DNA from 4 places in the Aneurinibacillus thermoaerophilus genome. Region 4 is predicted to be linked to each of the others. Evidence: riboswitches for the same ligand, from Rfam matches in the RefSeq annotation. Region 4 holds a riboswitch; each other region holds the start of a gene.
The links. Region 4 has a riboswitch for S-adenosylmethionine ahead of K3F53_RS03975 (trans-sulfuration enzyme family protein). Riboswitches for the same ligand answer to the same signal wherever they lie in the genome.
Positions count from the first base shown of each region.

Region 1: another riboswitch for S-adenosylmethionine. It lies ahead of cobA (uroporphyrinogen-III C-methyltransferase); the one in region 4 lies ahead of K3F53_RS03975 (trans-sulfuration enzyme family protein).
Region 2: another riboswitch for S-adenosylmethionine. It lies ahead of K3F53_RS09305 (alpha/beta hydrolase); the one in region 4 lies ahead of K3F53_RS03975 (trans-sulfuration enzyme family protein).
Region 3: another riboswitch for S-adenosylmethionine. It lies ahead of metH (methionine synthase); the one in region 4 lies ahead of K3F53_RS03975 (trans-sulfuration enzyme family protein).

Region 1 is NZ_CP080764.1:614,949-619,138, forward strand. It holds gene K3F53_RS03300 (ABC transporter permease) at 4-1,194, shown strand; SAM riboswitch class I at 1,330-1,427, shown strand; gene cobA (uroporphyrinogen-III C-methyltransferase) at 1,546-2,319, shown strand; gene K3F53_RS03310 (nitrite/sulfite reductase) at 2,350-3,963, shown strand; gene K3F53_RS03315 (DUF3906 family protein) at 3,994-4,190, shown strand, end outside.
Region 2 is NZ_CP080764.1:1,783,028-1,787,217, forward strand. It holds gene K3F53_RS09280 (helix-turn-helix domain-containing protein) at 1-53, shown strand, start outside; gene K3F53_RS09285 (hypothetical protein) at 311-571, shown strand; tRNA gene K3F53_RS09290 (tRNA-Cys) at 551-624, shown strand; gene K3F53_RS09295 (phospholipase A2 family protein) at 654-1,298, shown strand; gene K3F53_RS09300 (hypothetical protein) at 1,415-1,705, shown strand; gene K3F53_RS09305 (alpha/beta hydrolase) at 1,812-2,636, opposite strand; SAM riboswitch class I at 2,706-2,813, opposite strand; gene lexA (transcriptional repressor LexA) at 2,989-3,612, opposite strand; gene yneA (cell division suppressor protein YneA) at 3,840-4,127, shown strand.
Region 3 is NZ_CP080764.1:3,151,464-3,155,653, forward strand. It holds gene metH (methionine synthase) at 1-1,681, opposite strand, end outside; SAM riboswitch class I at 1,781-1,886, opposite strand; gene K3F53_RS16265 (cyclic di-GMP phosphodiesterase) at 1,984-3,066, opposite strand; gene K3F53_RS16270 (SPFH domain-containing protein) at 3,424-4,190, opposite strand, start outside.
Region 4 is NZ_CP080764.1:727,179-731,368, forward strand. It holds gene K3F53_RS03960 (hypothetical protein) at 1-278, shown strand, start outside; gene K3F53_RS03965 (DODA-type extradiol aromatic ring-opening family dioxygenase) at 324-1,094, shown strand; gene K3F53_RS03970 (DUF3298 and DUF4163 domain-containing protein) at 1,367-1,984, opposite strand; SAM riboswitch class I at 2,128-2,244, shown strand; SAM riboswitch class I at 2,347-2,455, shown strand; partial or broken gene K3F53_RS03975 (trans-sulfuration enzyme family protein) at 2,549-3,711, shown strand; gene K3F53_RS03980 (hypothetical protein) at 3,737-3,943, shown strand; gene K3F53_RS03985 (pirin family protein) at 4,184-4,190, shown strand, end outside.

The sequences.
Region 1 (4,190 bases), 110 kb from region 4:
TCTATGCGTTTGCTGGAAAGCTTAAGCATGGCTTTGGACGGTTTGCGCGCCAATAAGCTGCGTTCTTTTCTAACGATGCTGGGGATTATTATTGGTATCGCGTCTGTCATTGCGGTTATGACGCTTGGGAAAGGGGGCGAAAGTGCGGTCGTGCAGCAGGTAAGCAAGTTCGGCCAAAATAAATTTATGGTATATACCCGCTACGATACGGAGGAGCCTGAAGATCCGAACGCGCTTACTTTGGAAGATGCGGAATATTTGCCGCAGGTGAGTCCGTACATTTCCGCTGCCGTAGCCAACTCTTACGTAGGCAATACGGAGCTTTACTGGCTCAATAAGAAGAAAACCGTCGAAGTAAGGGCGACGACGGCCCAGCTTCCGGCTGTACAACCCACGCTCCACATGGTGCAAGGCCGCTTTTTTACCGACGAGGATGATAAAAACCGCCGACCGGTTATCGTATTGGAAGACGGAGCAGCTCAGGAATTGTTCGGGACGGAAAACCCGATCGGTCAGCGCGTGCGTTTTAACGATCGGAGCGTAGTGGTGATCGGCGTATTTAAGCAGGAGAAAGTAAGCTTTGATTTTTCCAAAGCAAAGAGCGCGTTTGTTCCGTTTCGTTTTGCGAATGAGCTGTCTGAAAACCAAACGGTAAGCAACATTGAAATGACCGCCATTTCCAAAGAAGCATTGCGGCCTGCGATGAAGCAGGTCAAGGATTATTTGAACCGCAAGCATAACCATAAAGATTACTATGAAGTTTTAAGTATGGAAGACAATATTAAAGAGTTTTCGCAAATGACTGGAATGATTACCCTGATTTTTAGCATTGTAGCTGGCATTTCCCTCGTGGTGGGCGGCATTGGCGTGATGAATATTATGCTTGTGTCCGTGACGGAACGGACAAGAGAAATCGGAATCCGCAAAGCGCTTGGAGCGCAGCGGAAAGATATTTTGCTTCAGTTCCTACTGGAGTCGATGATTTTGTCGTTAATCGGCGGCTTAATCGGAGCATTGCTTGGTATTGGTATATCAGCTATCGGCTTTTCCTATGCTAATATACCGCTTTTGATTTCATGGGAGACCGTTTTGCTTGCATTTTCCGTGTCCAGTTCCATCGGGATTTTCTTCGGATTGTATCCTGCTAACAAAGCGGCAAAGCTAAATCCGATTGAGGCGTTGCGTTATGAATAAGAAGCGGGCTGCTCTTTAACTCTGAAGCCTCTTTGCATAATGAATGAGAGGATTTTTTTGAAAAGTATTGTCTTTTTAGAAAAAGCCGAGTATAATCAAATTTAATAAATCCGATCAATATAATATGAATTCTCTTTCTTATCCAGAGAGATGGAGGGACTGGCCCAATGAAATCTCGGCAACCTAATTCGGTTAGGTGCCAATTCCAGAAAGCACACGCTTGAAGATGAGGAAGAGGGGATCGTAGAATATAAGCCCTTCTTCTTTAATGAAGCAGGGCTTTTTTAATTAAATTAAACATATAAAACAAATTTTATTAATATTATTTTTGGAAAAAAAGGGGATGGTTATATGGTGGCAGGTAAAGTGTATCTTGTGGGTGCCGGGCCAGGCGATCCAAAGTTGATTACAGTGCGTGGGCTTGAGCTTCTACAACGGGCGGATGTGATTGTATATGACCGTCTGGCCAGTCCAAAGCTGCTTGATTATGCAAAAAAGGAGGCTGAATGCATTTATTGCGGAAAAGAGACAAATCACCATTCGTTATCCCAGACGGAAATTAACGAGATCATTGTGGCGAAGGCTGTGCAAGGGAAAGAGGTTGTTCGTTTAAAAGGGGGTGATCCATTTGTTTTCGGGCGCGGTGGGGAAGAAGCGGAAGCCTGTATCGCGGCCGGCATCGACTATGAAGTTGTGCCGGGCATTACATCGGGTATCGCTGCTCCGGCTTATGCAGGAATACCTATCACGCACCGTGATTATTCATCCTCCGTCGCGTTTGTGACTGGCCACAAAGCTGTAGAGAAGGAGCAAAGTGGTATTCAGTGGGAGAAGTTGGCCACTGCGGTAGATACGCTGGTATTTTACATGGGGGTCGGCAATTTGCCGGAAATTGTGAAAAATCTTCATAAGTACGGCCGGGCCAAAGAGACACCTGTGGCACTTATCCGCTGGGGTACATGCGAAAATCAGGAGACGCTTATAGGTACATTGGAGACGATTGTAGAGCAGGTACAACAGGCACGCTTTCGTTCTCCGGCAGTGATTGTCGTAGGCGAGGTTGTCCGCCTGCGGGAGCAGTTAGCTTGGTATGAACAACAGCTGCGTCAAGTCATTATTGCATAATATTCGCTGAGATGAGAGGAGAGAGTATGAATGAGTTATACACCAATATGGGCACAAAATAAGGAGAAATTGAATAAAACAGAATTAATAAAACTGGAGAAAGATGGACTGGATGTTATTGAGGACATTTATCGTTATGCGAAAACTGGTTTTGAATCCATTACGCCGGATGATATGGATCGTTTTAAGTGGGCAGGTGTATATCAGCAGCGCCCGAAAGACGGGTGCTTTATGATGCGTGTCCGGGTTCCGTCCGGAAATCTTACGTCCGAGCAGGCGCGCACGCTTGCGAGTATCGCGCATGATTATGGCAGGGATTTAATCGATATTACGACACGTCAGGCGATTCAGTTTCACTGGTTGCGGATCGAAAATTTACCGGACATTTTTGAACGGTTGGCTGCCGTCGGATTGTCCTCATTTGAGGCGTGCGGCGATTGCCCGCGTACGATTGTTGGCAATCCGCTTGCGGGGCTCGATCCGTACGAATTAATAGATACGACCCCGCTTGTGAAACAGTTGTCCGATACGTTTTTAATGAACCGGGATTTTTCCAACCTGCCGCGCAAATATAAAATTTCGATTTCTAGCAATATTTATAATGCCGGTCATGCCGAAATTAACGATCTGGCGTTTACCCCGGCCACGAAAGTAATCGCTGGCAAGGAAATCATCGGTTTTCATGTCTGGGTTGGCGGCGGACTATCGTCCCGTCCGTATTTGGCTCAACAGCTCGATGTATTTGTGCGACCGGAAGAAGTCGTGAAGGTAGCGGTCGGCGTTACAACGATTTTCCGTGACTATGGATACCGGGAGAAGCGTCATCACGCACGCTTGAAATTTCTTGTCGCTGATTGGGGAGCGGAGAAGTTTCTTGCCAAGTTAAAAGAGCTTGTCGGCGAGCTGGAGACGCGGGGCGAAGATAAGATTAAGGGATGGAATGCAGGATATTTTACCGGTATTCATAAACAGCGCCAGGAAGGGTTGAGTTATGTTGGTCTGTCCGTTCCGGTAGGACGTATGTCGGCACAGGAATTGGAAGAACTGGCGCATCTCGCCGATGAATATGGTAATGGCTCACTGCGTACATGCAATTCGCAAAATATCATAATTACCGGCATACCGGATGAAAGAGTGGAAGAACTGTTGCAAGAAAAAGTGTTGGAACGTTTGACACCGTATCCGAAGAATTTTACTGCTTTCGCCGTTTCTTGCACCGGCAATGAATTCTGTAATCTTGCGATCGTTGAAACGAAAGAAAGAATGCGCCAATTGGCGGAATATCTAGATGAACATGTGGAGTTGGATGAACCAATTCGCATGCATATGGTCGGTTGTCCGAACTCATGCGGTCAGCGGCAAATTGCTGACATTGGCTTTCAGGGAGCGCTTGTTAAAACGGAAGACGGCATGAAAGATGCGTTCGATATTTTCCTTGGCGGTACGCTGGGCCCGAACGCGAAATTTAACGAAAAGCTGAAAGGACGCGTGCTTGGCGAGCAACTGCACCGGGTCGTGTTGCCGTTGCTTGCCTATTATAAGGAAGAAAAGCGGAACAAGGAAAGCTTCTTTGATTTCGTACAGCGTGTTGGAATTACACCGTTCCAAGAGAGGCTGGATGCGGCTCTGAAACAGTTGGTATAAAGGATGCCTGGGCATAGGAGAGGTGAGGCGATGTTTATCTATAGATTTGAGATATTGTTTAGGGATGGGGGAACAGCTGCCGTTGTAGTCATACATGAAAATGAAGAAAAAGCGTTCCGCAGCGCCCAGAATCAAATTGAACGCTATTTTTTGCCGCCGAGGCCGGTTGCGGAGATAGCCATTGTAGAAAAAAAGCCGGCTGGAACGGGCCGGGGGTATGTGATCGA
Region 2 (4,190 bases), 1.1 Mb from region 4:
CTAATATACCTGGATTTTTTGAGTTTTTAGAGAGAGCGAATAGTGAAAAGTAAATAGAAATGCAAAAAGAACCTTCCTTCCATAAAAGGTTCTTTTTTTGGTTGTTTTCTTTATCACCTATTCCCTTTTAAGACATAGAAGCCAGTACCTAATCATTCGTTCACCTAAAGTATGGAATAAAAGCGATTATAGTAAAGGGAGTACTAGAGTTATTCCAAAATTCTATTTTTTTAAAGTGGTTGTTATTTTACACCTTGATTCCCTTTTCTATAGTAGAACTTCACAAAAGAGCTAAAGGAGGGAAAATATCATGAGTTCTCCAGAGAAATTGTTTCGCTGTTTCCAAGAAGCAAGGCGAAGTCAAGCACAATACTCTAAATGCTTGCAAGACATATGCTCAGATGGAGAGGAAAAACTTTTTCAGGAGTTAGCTATGGATGCTGCAAAACAAGTAAAGAAAATTAAAGATTTTTACAGAACTTACTATGGGACAAACCTCACATCTTGTCATTGTCGAAAGGAAAGGGGTGATTTATCTAAAAAATTTTTTGGCGGTATAGCCAAGTGGTAAGGCAAAGATCTGCAAAACCTTAATCCTTGGTTCGAATCCGAGTACCGCCTCCACCAAATTTTTAATAAGGAGAGTGTAACTTATGAAACAGTTTGTATCCGATGTTCAGGAGCAACAGTTGGTTGAGCAAGCGAAAAAAAATAAAGACTTTAATATCCTTTTGAAAGGATTAATTAAAGACAACATCTTATTAGCAAAAACCACAGCTTTTACATTAAAAAAAGGGGAAACTATTGTAAATGTTTTGGAGGTCAAATTAGGGAACATAAAAGTTCTTTTTACTGAGTCTGAAGTAGAATCAGTTTTTGGGAGTAAAATTGAAAAGAAAGGAGATATAATCGAAACTACTGGTTATAAAGTTATTGACAACCAAGTTAGTATTGTATATAACAAACAACATACTGAAAATGAGTTTCAAGAAATCCAAGAAATAATGAACGAAAAAATTAATCAAATTGATAGTCTTGATAATAAAACAGAATTAATGGATCTTCCATGTATTTATGGAAATTATTGCGGTCCTAAGTGTGGGTCTGGAACACCAATTAGTCCTGTTGACTGGTGCTGTAAGCATCACGATGATTGTTATGGGAATAATGGTTATTTTAATTGTGAATGCGATAGAAAGTTAATTCATTGTTTAGCACCTTACGTATATGAAGGAAGCGAATGGGCAATTATTATAAATGCTTATTTCCTTAAGCAGTATGAATATAATTGTACTTAAAAAGGTAATTAGAATCATTACAGAAGTAGTGTATTAAACACTACTTCTTTTTTTTGGATAAAATTCCTTGAATTATGATATATAATAAATTTAAATCTAATGATTGAGGTGTTGTTATGAATCAAATTAAATCTCCATGTAATATTGTAGGTTTGGTTTCTTTTTTGTTTTTAGTTTTTTCCATAATAGCCTTTTTTAGTGGTTTTCGCTTATTTGGATCTGAATGGGTGTTGTTTTATGGAAGTAATATAATAGGTTTACTAATTGGAATATCTGCCTTTTTCTTTGAAAAAAATAAACAAATGAACTATTTAAGTAAGTTAGGACTTTGGGGTAATTTAGCCATGGCTATTTTGTTTTTTCCGCCTTTTTACTTTATTTGGGGCACTATTCTTTTTGGTCCTTAAAGTTTTTGATATAGTCAATAATTTGGGGTCCCACCACATCGCCACCAAGCTAGTGAAAAGGAAAAGTTGAGAATCGAAAAACTTGATCATTTTTCCTTCCCAACTATCATATGATCCAGTCGCTCCAATTCTTTTTCCGGGTTTCAAGCTGCTGTAGCCAAGAGCAGGTATGAGCAAAAAGCAATTCGGAGGCAGAAATGGTAGAGAACGTATGATCAGCCCCTTCAAGCGTGATCGCACGACATTCCCCTGTAATCTGCTGCCGCAATACGCCTTCATACAAATAGCAGGCGTCAACCGGAATGACTTCGTCGCGTGTCCCGTGCAAAATAAGTGCATCATCAAGAAAACCAGCGCCAGATGCAAGCGGTTGTGCTTCTGCAAGTGAAATGAAGAATTCTTTTTTAAGACGGTAGCCACTGTATTCCGTTTCGCCGTTTCGCATTGCTTCTTCATATGCATCGTTGCCGATGATGCGGGTAATATCCGCGAACGGATGGGCTACCGGTGCCCAAAGAATCAGCGCATTTACCCGCGTATCTCGTTCTGCAGTCAAGCGGGCAATGGCACCGCCCAAACTATGGCCGAGCAAGAACACACGTGTTTTATCAATACAATCGATGCTTAGTACATAATCAAGTACATAACGCGTTTGCTCAATAAAACTATCGATGCCGTAAGAACCGTATTCGCCATTGCTTTCTCCGCATCCAGCATAATCGAAGCGCAGAACAAAATAGCCTTCCGCTGCCAGTCTGCGCGCCGCTTTAACAAATAAGCGGTTAACCCCAATCCGATTACCGACAAATCCATGGCAGATAATAATTACAGGCCAGCATTTCTCCTTTTGTTTCCTTTTTTCTTCGCATGGATAATGCACACTGGCGACAAGTTCAAGACTTTGATACACGATGGTAATACTGCGTTCCATATTATTTCCTCCTTCAATAAATAAAAAGCTTTCTTCTGAAGAGAAGAAAGGAGGAGAAGAAAAGATCCTTTCTTATCTTTCAGAACAAAATGTCCTGTAGGATGTAGCACCTTGCGAATGCATCCGCCGGTTGCTGGGTTTCATTGGGCCTAATCCCTCCACCACTCTTGATAAGAACAAGAAAACCAAGTATAAAGATGTGATATATTATCTTAAAGTATAGCTATAGATGCTATTGACGTCAATAAAAACTTAAATTCAAACCTGTATAGTTGGTATTATTTCTTTTGCCAAAAACACGCATAACTAAAGAAAGCAGCCTTTAAAGGCTGCTTTCTTTAGTTCTCTAGATTTAATGAATGTTGCGGTATACCCCGATTACTTTGCCAAGAATGGTAACTGCAGGAAGCAAAATCGGCTCCATCGTCGGATTCTCTGGCTGCAAGCGAATGTGATTTTTTTCTTTGAAAAAACGTTTAACGGTTGCCTCATTTTCTTCTGTCATCGCCACGACAATGTCCCCATTGTTGGCGGTTTGTTGTTGGCGAACAATGACGTAATCCCCGTCTAAAATACCGGCATCAATCATGCTCTCTCCTTGCACACGCAGCATATAGACCGTATCATTTCCAACCATGTTTTCCGGCAACACGAAGTATTCCTCAATGTTTTCCACCGCTGTAATCGGCATACCGGCCGTAACTTTCCCCAATACGGGAATCGTTACAGTCTTAACGGACGCGTCTGTAGCTTCATTGCGCTCCCCGTCTAAAATTTCGATAGCGCGCGGCTTTGTCGGATCGCGGCGAATCAGTCCTTTTTTCTCCAAGCGTGCCAAGTGTCCATGAACCGTAGAGCTGGAAGCGAGGCCCACGGCTTCACCGATCTCACGTACGGACGGCGGATAGCCTTTTTCCCTGACTTCTTTCTTTATGTAATCAAGGATGGCAAGTTGACGGCTGGACAGCTTTTTCATACTAACACCCCATTCTTTCTATGAAATCTTCCTTGTTCTTAATTATATCAACATTTGTTCTAGTATACAAACATAAGTTCTAATCTTTGTTGACAAGAACGCTTGTTCTGATTAATATATTGATATACAACTAAGAACAAATGTTCTTTTTCATTCAGTTCTATTATACATAGACAAGCATAAACTCTCAATAACGAAAGCGAAAACAATAGAAGGGGGATAGTACGATGAAGATGAACAAGAAATCATTACTTATCGGAATTATTATCGGTATGGGTATCCTCGGCATGGCAAATCTTGTGTTTGCATCTATTGGCGGAAACGATAAGCCAGCGAACCCACTTGGTGTTGAGGTGATAGTAGAAGCTGGCGATACGCTCTGGTCGATCGCTGATCGTTATAATGAGAAGGCTGGCATGTCCATTAACGAGCTATTATTTTATATCCAGCGCGAGAACAAGCTTGACAGCGCCATTGTACATCCAGGTGATCATATTATTATTCCGATTAAATAAAGTAAAAAAGATTGTGGGGAGAGAAAACGCTTGATATATAAGAGGTTCTCTCTTCTTTTTTTC
Region 3 (4,190 bases), 1.2 Mb from region 4:
TCAGTACTTCCCGACCCGCGGGCGGCAAGCCGAATGACACATTGCTTACGCCCAGAATGGTCTGGCATTCCGGATATTTTTCTTTAATCAGGCGAATACCTTCAATCGTCTCGCGCGCAGAACCGATGTATGCTTCATCGCCCGTGCCAACTGGAAACACGAGCGGATCGAAAATTAAATCCCGCGGGTTCAGGCCATATTTATTTACCAGTAGATGATACGAACGCTCGGCTACTTCCAGCTTGCGGTCACGCGACACTGCCATTCCTTTCTCATCGATCGTGCCAACGACCACCGCTCCGCCAAACTTCTTCAATAAAGGCGCTACTTCAGCGAAACGTTCTTCACCGTCTTCCAGATTGATAGAGTTAATAATTGCTTTTCCCTGGGAATACTTCAGCGCCAAAGCGACAACTTTAGGGTCTGTGGAATCGATCATGAGCGGAACCTTAACTTTACGTACAACAAATTTCAAAAAAGCCTCCATATCGGCCGCTTCATCGCGATCCGGATCGGCCAGACAGATATCAATAACATGCGCGCCCCGCTTTACCTGTGCACGAGCAATTTCTGAAGCTTCTTCATACTTCCCTTCTTTGATCAAATCGCGAAATTTCTTCGAGCCGATTACATTCGTCCGTTCTCCCACAAAAAGCGGGCGATTGTCCTGTTCCAGATATACAGGTTCAATGCCGGAAACCGCGTGCGTGCTTAGTCCCTGCGGTCTGCGCGGTTGATAATCTTTGAGCGCTTCCGCGATGGCACGAATATGATCAGGCGTCGTGCCACAACAGCCACCCGCCACGTTAATCCAACCTTGCTCGGCGAATCCGGCCAATTTGGTCGCCAACGCCTGCGGGGACTCGTGGTAATGCCCGTTCTCGTCCGGAAGGCCAGCATTTGGATAACAGCTGACCGCGCAATTCGCCATGGCGGATAACGTTCGAATATGATCACGCATAAATTCCGGGCCTGTCGCGCAATTCAATCCAATAGACACGGGTTGCAAATGCTCTAAAGAAATATAAAAAGCCTCAATATTCTGACCAGCAAGCGTAGTACCCATCGGCTCAATTGTGCCTGAAATCATAATAGGGAGCTTACGTCCCGCCGCTTCGAACGCCCGCTGTACGCCAATACCGCCCGCTTTTACATTCAACGTATCTTGAACCGTCTCCAGCAGTAGCACATCCACCCCGCCTTCAATCAAAGCCAGCGCCTGCTCATAGTATGCTTCCACCAATTCTTCAAAGGTTACACCGCCGGTAACGGATAAGGTTTTAGTGGTCGGCCCGATCGAGCCGGCGGCATAACGAGGCCATTCCAGCGTAGAGTATTTATCTGCCGCCTCCCGTGCCAGCCGAGCTGCTGCCAGGTTAATTTCCCGGGCACAGTGCTGTAAATCGTACTCCGCAAGCACAATGGATGTGGCGCCAAATGTGTTGGTCTCAATGATGTCCGCTCCTGCTTCCAAATAAGTTTCGTGAATGTTACGAATCACGTCCGGGCGCGTTAGGTTCAGTATTTCATTGCATCCTTCATACTGCTCACCGCCAAAGTCTTCCGGCCCGAGCCCCGCCTGTTGCAGCATCGTGCCCATCGCTCCATCAATAATCAAAATTTTTTTCTGAAGTTGATTTTCAAGTGCCGGTTTCGTTTTTACTGCTGTCACTCCGCTCATCATCATCGTCCCCTTTTCTGACACAAATTCGCTCACGTACAAAATAAAAAAGACCTCCTGAAAGAAGGGAGGTCTCTGCATCTTCATCAAAACGCGAAATCCTTATCTTTCAGGAAACGAATCCTGCTGGAATTGGCACCGTGTATATAATATACCGGTTGCCGGGCGTCATTGGGCCAGTCCCTCAGCCTACTCTGGATAAGAATCGTTTTTATTTTCACTTTTCTAACTAACTTTTAACTAATTATTAATCAATATCTGAAAAGAGTCAATAGAAATTTTTATACATCTCGTGATTTCTTTCATAACGTACGTGTAATCACAATATTAGTATGGGTTTTTAGATCAATTTCATACGGAGCCTTTACTACCGTACCATCACGTTCTTGCACAATCCGAACGATTGGTCTATGCACAGCATTCGGATGAACATGAGATACGACCCCAATTTGTCCTGTATTCAATACGACGGTAGACGCTATAGGATAGGCGGCAATATGTTTTACGAACAATTTCACCAATTCTAGGTCAAACAGGGTATTTCCGGAAGCAAACAAGTATTCCAGCGCTTCATTAGGTGTATAATGCTGACGATGTGAGCGATGGGAAGTAAGCGCATCATACACATCGGCTATACCGACAATTTGCGCGTATTCATGAATTTGATCTTTCTCCAGTTTGCGCGGATAACCGGACCCGTTATACCGTTCATGATGTTGCAGCGCACAATGAGCGGAAAGAAGGGACATATCGTACTGGTAACGCAAAATATTAAATCCGTCTTCTGTATGGTTTTCAATATACGCCCGCTCTTCCTCAGTTAGCATCGTCTTCTTATTCCACAGATCCTTCGGTAACATAATCATACCTATGTCGAACAGCAACGCTCCCACGCCAAGATCCATGAGCTGCTCCCGATTGTACCCTTTGGCCAACCCAATAATTCCAGCCAGTACCGCCACATTGACCGAATGATGAAACAGGTAACCACCCAGCGAATGAAGATTTACAAGATTTACCATAATATCCTTTCTTCCGCTTAAATCTCCTAGTATGTTGCCAAAAACATTCCGGAATACCTTGCCCATATCTGGCATCGCTATCCGTCCTGTTACCTTTGGTTGATCCATAAGCCCTGTCATCATTTTGTATACAGTCTCCACCGCTTTTTTGCGCGTCGTATCACTGAGCACATCCTCCGGTACAATATCGTCCGTATGCTCATCTTCAATATATACCGTATCTATGCCTAGCGCTTTTAACCGGTCAATGTAACGTTGGCTTAATTCAAGTCCGGCGGCCAACAACACCTGTCCTGCTTCCGATAAAATTGTCTTTGCAATTTTATCCCCCGGTTTTACAGAACGAATATGCACTTTTTTCACGAACAAACCCTACTTTCTTAATTTTCATAGGTATTTATGCTTATTTTTGTTCTGATTAAATTTTATCACAGGAAAATGGTTTTAAGATAATAGATTTATGAAAACGCATAAATTTTTTTGAGCTTGATGATATTCGTTCTATACGCTCTTCCTGGAAGAAAGCAACGACGAGCAAGCCGCAAATTCTTCCTACAAACAGCAAAAAAAAGAAGGAAAAAGCATTCGTTTTTTCCTGCTTTTTCCTTCACCCGATTGTTTATCATCTTTTTCTACTTTCTCTTAATATCTCACTACATTGACTGACGCTTATGTCTATTGCTTTCATGTCAGAGTTATAACTCATAGCTATGTGGGTTTCTATTTATCCACCCTCATATTACTCTGTGATGATTGCAGTAAATCTTTAACCGCTCCTACACTTCCCATAAGGCCGGTAGCCTCATATGGAATAAACACTTTATTGTCGCTTTCAGCCAATTTTTCTAAGGCTTCAATATAGCGTAGCGCAATCACGCTATCGTCGGCCTTCACTTCTTTCAAAGCAGAGAACACTTCATAAATTTGCTTTTTCTGGGCTGCAGCAACCAATTCAATCGCTTTCGCTTCCCCTTCTGCACGGCGAATGCGGGATTCCATTTCCCCTTCTGCTTCAAGGATTTGTTTTTGCTTATTTCCTTCCGCGTTCTTGATGGCGGATTCGCGATCCCCTTCCGCTTTCAGGATTTTTGCCCGTTTCTCACGTTCTGCTGTCATTTCTTGCTTCATCGCTTCTTCAATATCGTGAGGAGGAATAATTTCTTTCATTTCTACGCGCTCGACTTTTACTCCCCAGTTATTCGTTGCTTCATCCATTTTGATTTGCAGCGCTGCATTAATTTTATCCCGGGAGTTTAGCGTCTCATCAAGGTTCATATTTCCGATCTCATTACGCAGCGCAGTCACTGCAAGGTTAGCAATTCCTTCTTTTAATCCGTTAATTTCATATGTTGCTGCTTTCGCATCAGTAATTCGGTAATAAATGAGTGTATCAATCTTCATTGTTACATTATCTTTTGTAATTACCGGTTGCGGCATGGAGTTAATGATTTGTGTTCTCATATCCCAACGGGCTACTACACGATCTA
Region 4 (4,190 bases):
AACTAAAGAAATACATGACATCCAACTTTGGCTACCAGTCGTTAAAAGTTTCATGGATTCAATATATTAAAGATTACGATATTTTTTTTGAAAACGAAGGTGTTATGATTCAAGTTCAGACTCATTTGCTTGAAACGAGCGGGGATTTAGTATATATGTTAAACGCGGTACAAGGGTTTGTGAAAAGCCGCTTGCCGGATATGTATGAACAGAGTCGAGTCGTGATTATAAACCAAAAAGGGGATATACTGATGGAAAGGAAGTTTTCTGCTTCATAAAGATAAACGATTATTATAGGGAACAGAAAACGGAGGGATGCAGTGATGGTACCTGCTTTGTTTGTTGCACACGGCGCGCCGACATTGGTATTAGAAGAAAATCAATATACGAAGATGCTAAAAGGATTGGCTGATCGTCTGCCGGAACCTCGTGCTATTGTGTTGTTTTCGGCGCATTGGGAAGCGCCTGTACAGATGGTGAGTGCTGTAGAAGAATATGAGATGATATATGATTTTTACGGTTTTCCGGAAGAAATGTATAAAATTGTATATCCGGCCAAAGGAAACAAGGATCTTGCACAGAAGATCGTAAAGTTGTTGGAGGAAAGTGGAACCGATTCCAAAGTGGACGCGGAGAGGGGGATTGATCACGGAGCTTGGGTGGTACTTCGGTTGATGTACCCGGATGCTCGTGTCCCGGTTGTTGTGCTATCGGTGAATCCTGCGCTTTCCCCTGCGGAGCAATATTACATAGGGCGGGCGCTGGCACCGTTGCGGAAAGAAGGTGTGATGATTATTGGAAGCGGCGGAACGGTACATAATTTGCATAGGTTGAATTGGAACAGTTTAGAAAAAGAAAAGTGGGCGGCCACGTTTGACGATTGGCTGCAAGCAAAAATAGAGATGTGGGATACGGATTCGCTGTTTAGGTATGAGACGGAAGCGCCGTATGGCAGGGAAGCTGTGCCACGCAACGAGCACTTTATTCCGCTGTTGCTCGCCATGGGGGCGGCGGATGACGGAAGAAAAGCGGATTTGCTGCATCGGGAATATCAGCATGGAAGCTTGAGTCTATGTTGTTGGAAGTTTGAATAATCAGTGTAAGGGTGTCGCAATTTATAGTCATTTAACTACAAATTGCTAATTGGAAGCATCCTTCCTCTGCAGACGAGCAGCCGATTGGTAGGTATTCAGTATACAACGATTGGCAAAGTATTTGAATATCCGCGTCACGCATTTGAAATATGAAAGACCTTTCGATAATTGAAGGGTCTTTCATATTTCAAAGCGGTGTTTGAACAGCATGTATCCAGTTTTATGACGTTTTCGGATATAATCTTGCGTTTTATACGGCAACAGATGTAATGTTATGCTTGAGCCATTTTTCCTAAAGGCCCATTTTCATTGATGATATCTTCCAAGTCGTATACAGATATGGGAAACATGGGAAAGCCGACATAGTAAGGGGTAATTTCATACAGTTGAAAATAAATAACCAATGCTTTATCTGCTATATAAAAATCTTGATCTGGCCGAATCCCTTTAAATTCGCCTAACAATGGGATGTTTCGTTTTTTAATCTGGAATTGAATAATATTGGACAGTCTTTTTATGTAATCACTTCCTTGTTGAAATAAATCCTTCAATTGATAGAGTTTACCTGTTTGAATATTTATAGTTAATGATTTTAAAATGGTGAGTCCATGTGCGTGGTGCAAGATATAGGCATAATTCTCTAGGGTTAGGCTAAGGATATCTCTTTCATTGGATTTGATCTCATAATGGCCGAGCATTTCGATCGTTGTTGGATTTTGATAATACCCTTGTTCTTGGATTAAGGCATAAACTTGATGCAAAATGATAACGTTTATTTTTTCTTGTACAGCCTTATTTTTCAGTCCTTCTACCCGAGGATAATAAATGGTGACATTTGGGGCAAGAATGGACATTGTTTGTATATAAACGGGGAAGTTATATGAATCCATAGCATACCAATCCCTTTCGATTTTTTCCTATGTTTTAGCCTATTCAGGAAGTGGTTGCACGGTTTTTGTTTAGAGATTTTTTAAATTTATTGACAGTTTTCATAAATGTAATTATTATAGAATAAATAATTTATATATTGATTTTCTTATCAAGAGAGGCGGAGGGACTGGCCCAGTGAAGCCCGGCAACCCCAATGACCCTATTCGAGGGAAGGAAGGTGCCAATTCCAGCAGGATACACATATCCTGAGAGATAAGGAAAAGGATGAGCAATCAGCTCCTTTATACCTTACTCAGGATAAAGGGGTTTTTATTTTGCCCTGCAATTTGGTTCGTACGATGCACACAAACTGAATATATCGCTCTTATCAAGAGAGGTGGAGGGACTGGCCCGATGAAACCCGGCAACCATCAAACGCAATGTTTGAACGGTGCTAATGCCTGTGGAACGACTGTTCTAAACGATGAGAGGGGAAAGTTTGCTGTATATAAACACTCTCCATCGAAGAGTGTTTTATTTTTTATCTTTGATGTTTATGAAACGAAATGAAACGGAGGAAGAACATGAACATTGAAACACTTCTTGTTCGTTCTGGGTTAGAAAGAGACCGCGCGACTGGTGCAATCAGTACACCGATTTACCAGAGCGCGACTTTCCAGCATCCAGAGCTGGGTGTCAGTACCGGATATGATTATTCCCGCACAGCCAATCCAACCCGGACAGCGCTGGAAGAAGCGATAGCCGTGTTGGAAAAAGGAGCGAAGGGCTTCGCTTTTGCTTCCGGGATGGCCGCCATTTCCTCTGTTTTTTGTTTGTTAAAGAGCGGGGATGAGATTTTGCTTTCTGATGACATTTACGGCGGCACGTACCGGGCGATTACAAAACTGTTCCCTCGTTTCGGCATACAGTCAAAGTTCGTAAATACAACGGATATCGGTGCGATTGAAAGCGCGATTACGCCGGCGACACGTGCGATATTTTTGGAGAGTCCGTCCAATCCGCAGATGAATATTACAGATATTGAAGCCGTATGCCGGCTGGCCAAACAATACGGGTTGCTAACCATTGTCGATAATACGTTTATGACGCCTTATTTACAGCGGCCTTTGCGGCTGGGAGCCGACATTGTGATTCATAGCGCCACCAAATATATCGGAGGACATAGCGATGTTGTAGGGGGGTGGTGGTAGCGGGCAAAAAAGAAATCGCTGAAGAAATCGGATTTATTCAGAACGCGTTCGGTGCCATTCTCGGCCCGCAAGATTCCTGGTTGTTGCTACGGGGATTGAAGACGTTGAAAGTGCGGCTTGACCAACATCAGAAAAGCGCGCATAAAATAGCGGTTTGGCTGCAAAACCATCCCGCGGTAAAGCGGGTATATTATCCCGGTCTTCCCGAACATCCGGGGCATGAGCTGGCCGCTAAACAGGCAGCGGGCTTTGGCGGCGTGCTCTCTTTTATGTTGCATAATGTAGAACAGGTAGAGCGATTTTTGCGGAATGTCACTCTTCCGGCTCTTGCCGTAAGTCTCGGCGCTGTCGAAAGTATTTTGACGTATCCGGCTCGGATGTCGCATGCCAGTATTCCGGAAGCGGATCGAAAGAAAATGGGAATTACGGATACGTTATTGCGCCTATCGGTCGGTCTGGAAGAGCCGGACGATTTGATTCAAGATCTGGAGCAGGCTTTGCAATGTAGTGTTTCCAGTTCCAATTATGTTTCTTGAGTATATATCATTTTGGATGTTTTGTATGTACCATCAAAAGAAACTGTTTTGTACATATAGGACATTGATACACAAAGATGGAAAATCTTTCGGGGTATGGGTAACGATACGGGCTGTGCCCAACGGCAAAGAGCATCATGTGCGGCAATACGGCGTGCATTTAATAAACAAGCCGTGTGGCGAAGAGAGACCGGTCGGTGATGCAATTGAACGGCAGTGTTTGATGGGATGAAAAAGTGCAGTTCCTGGCTGGGAAGCGCAGCGCATGTTTACCGGGGAGAAGTCATTTCCATAAGGGCAAACCGGGATAAGGAAGGACAGCCGATAGATGTTTCGGCTGTTTTTTTACATAGAAAATGATTTGAGAAAGAATAGGCTCATAATAAAGGAAACAGGGAAAAGATGATTGACTTTTTTATTTATTGTAATATACTTTTATAAAGTAAGTTAATAACTTATCAGGAGGTTGGATATGATTA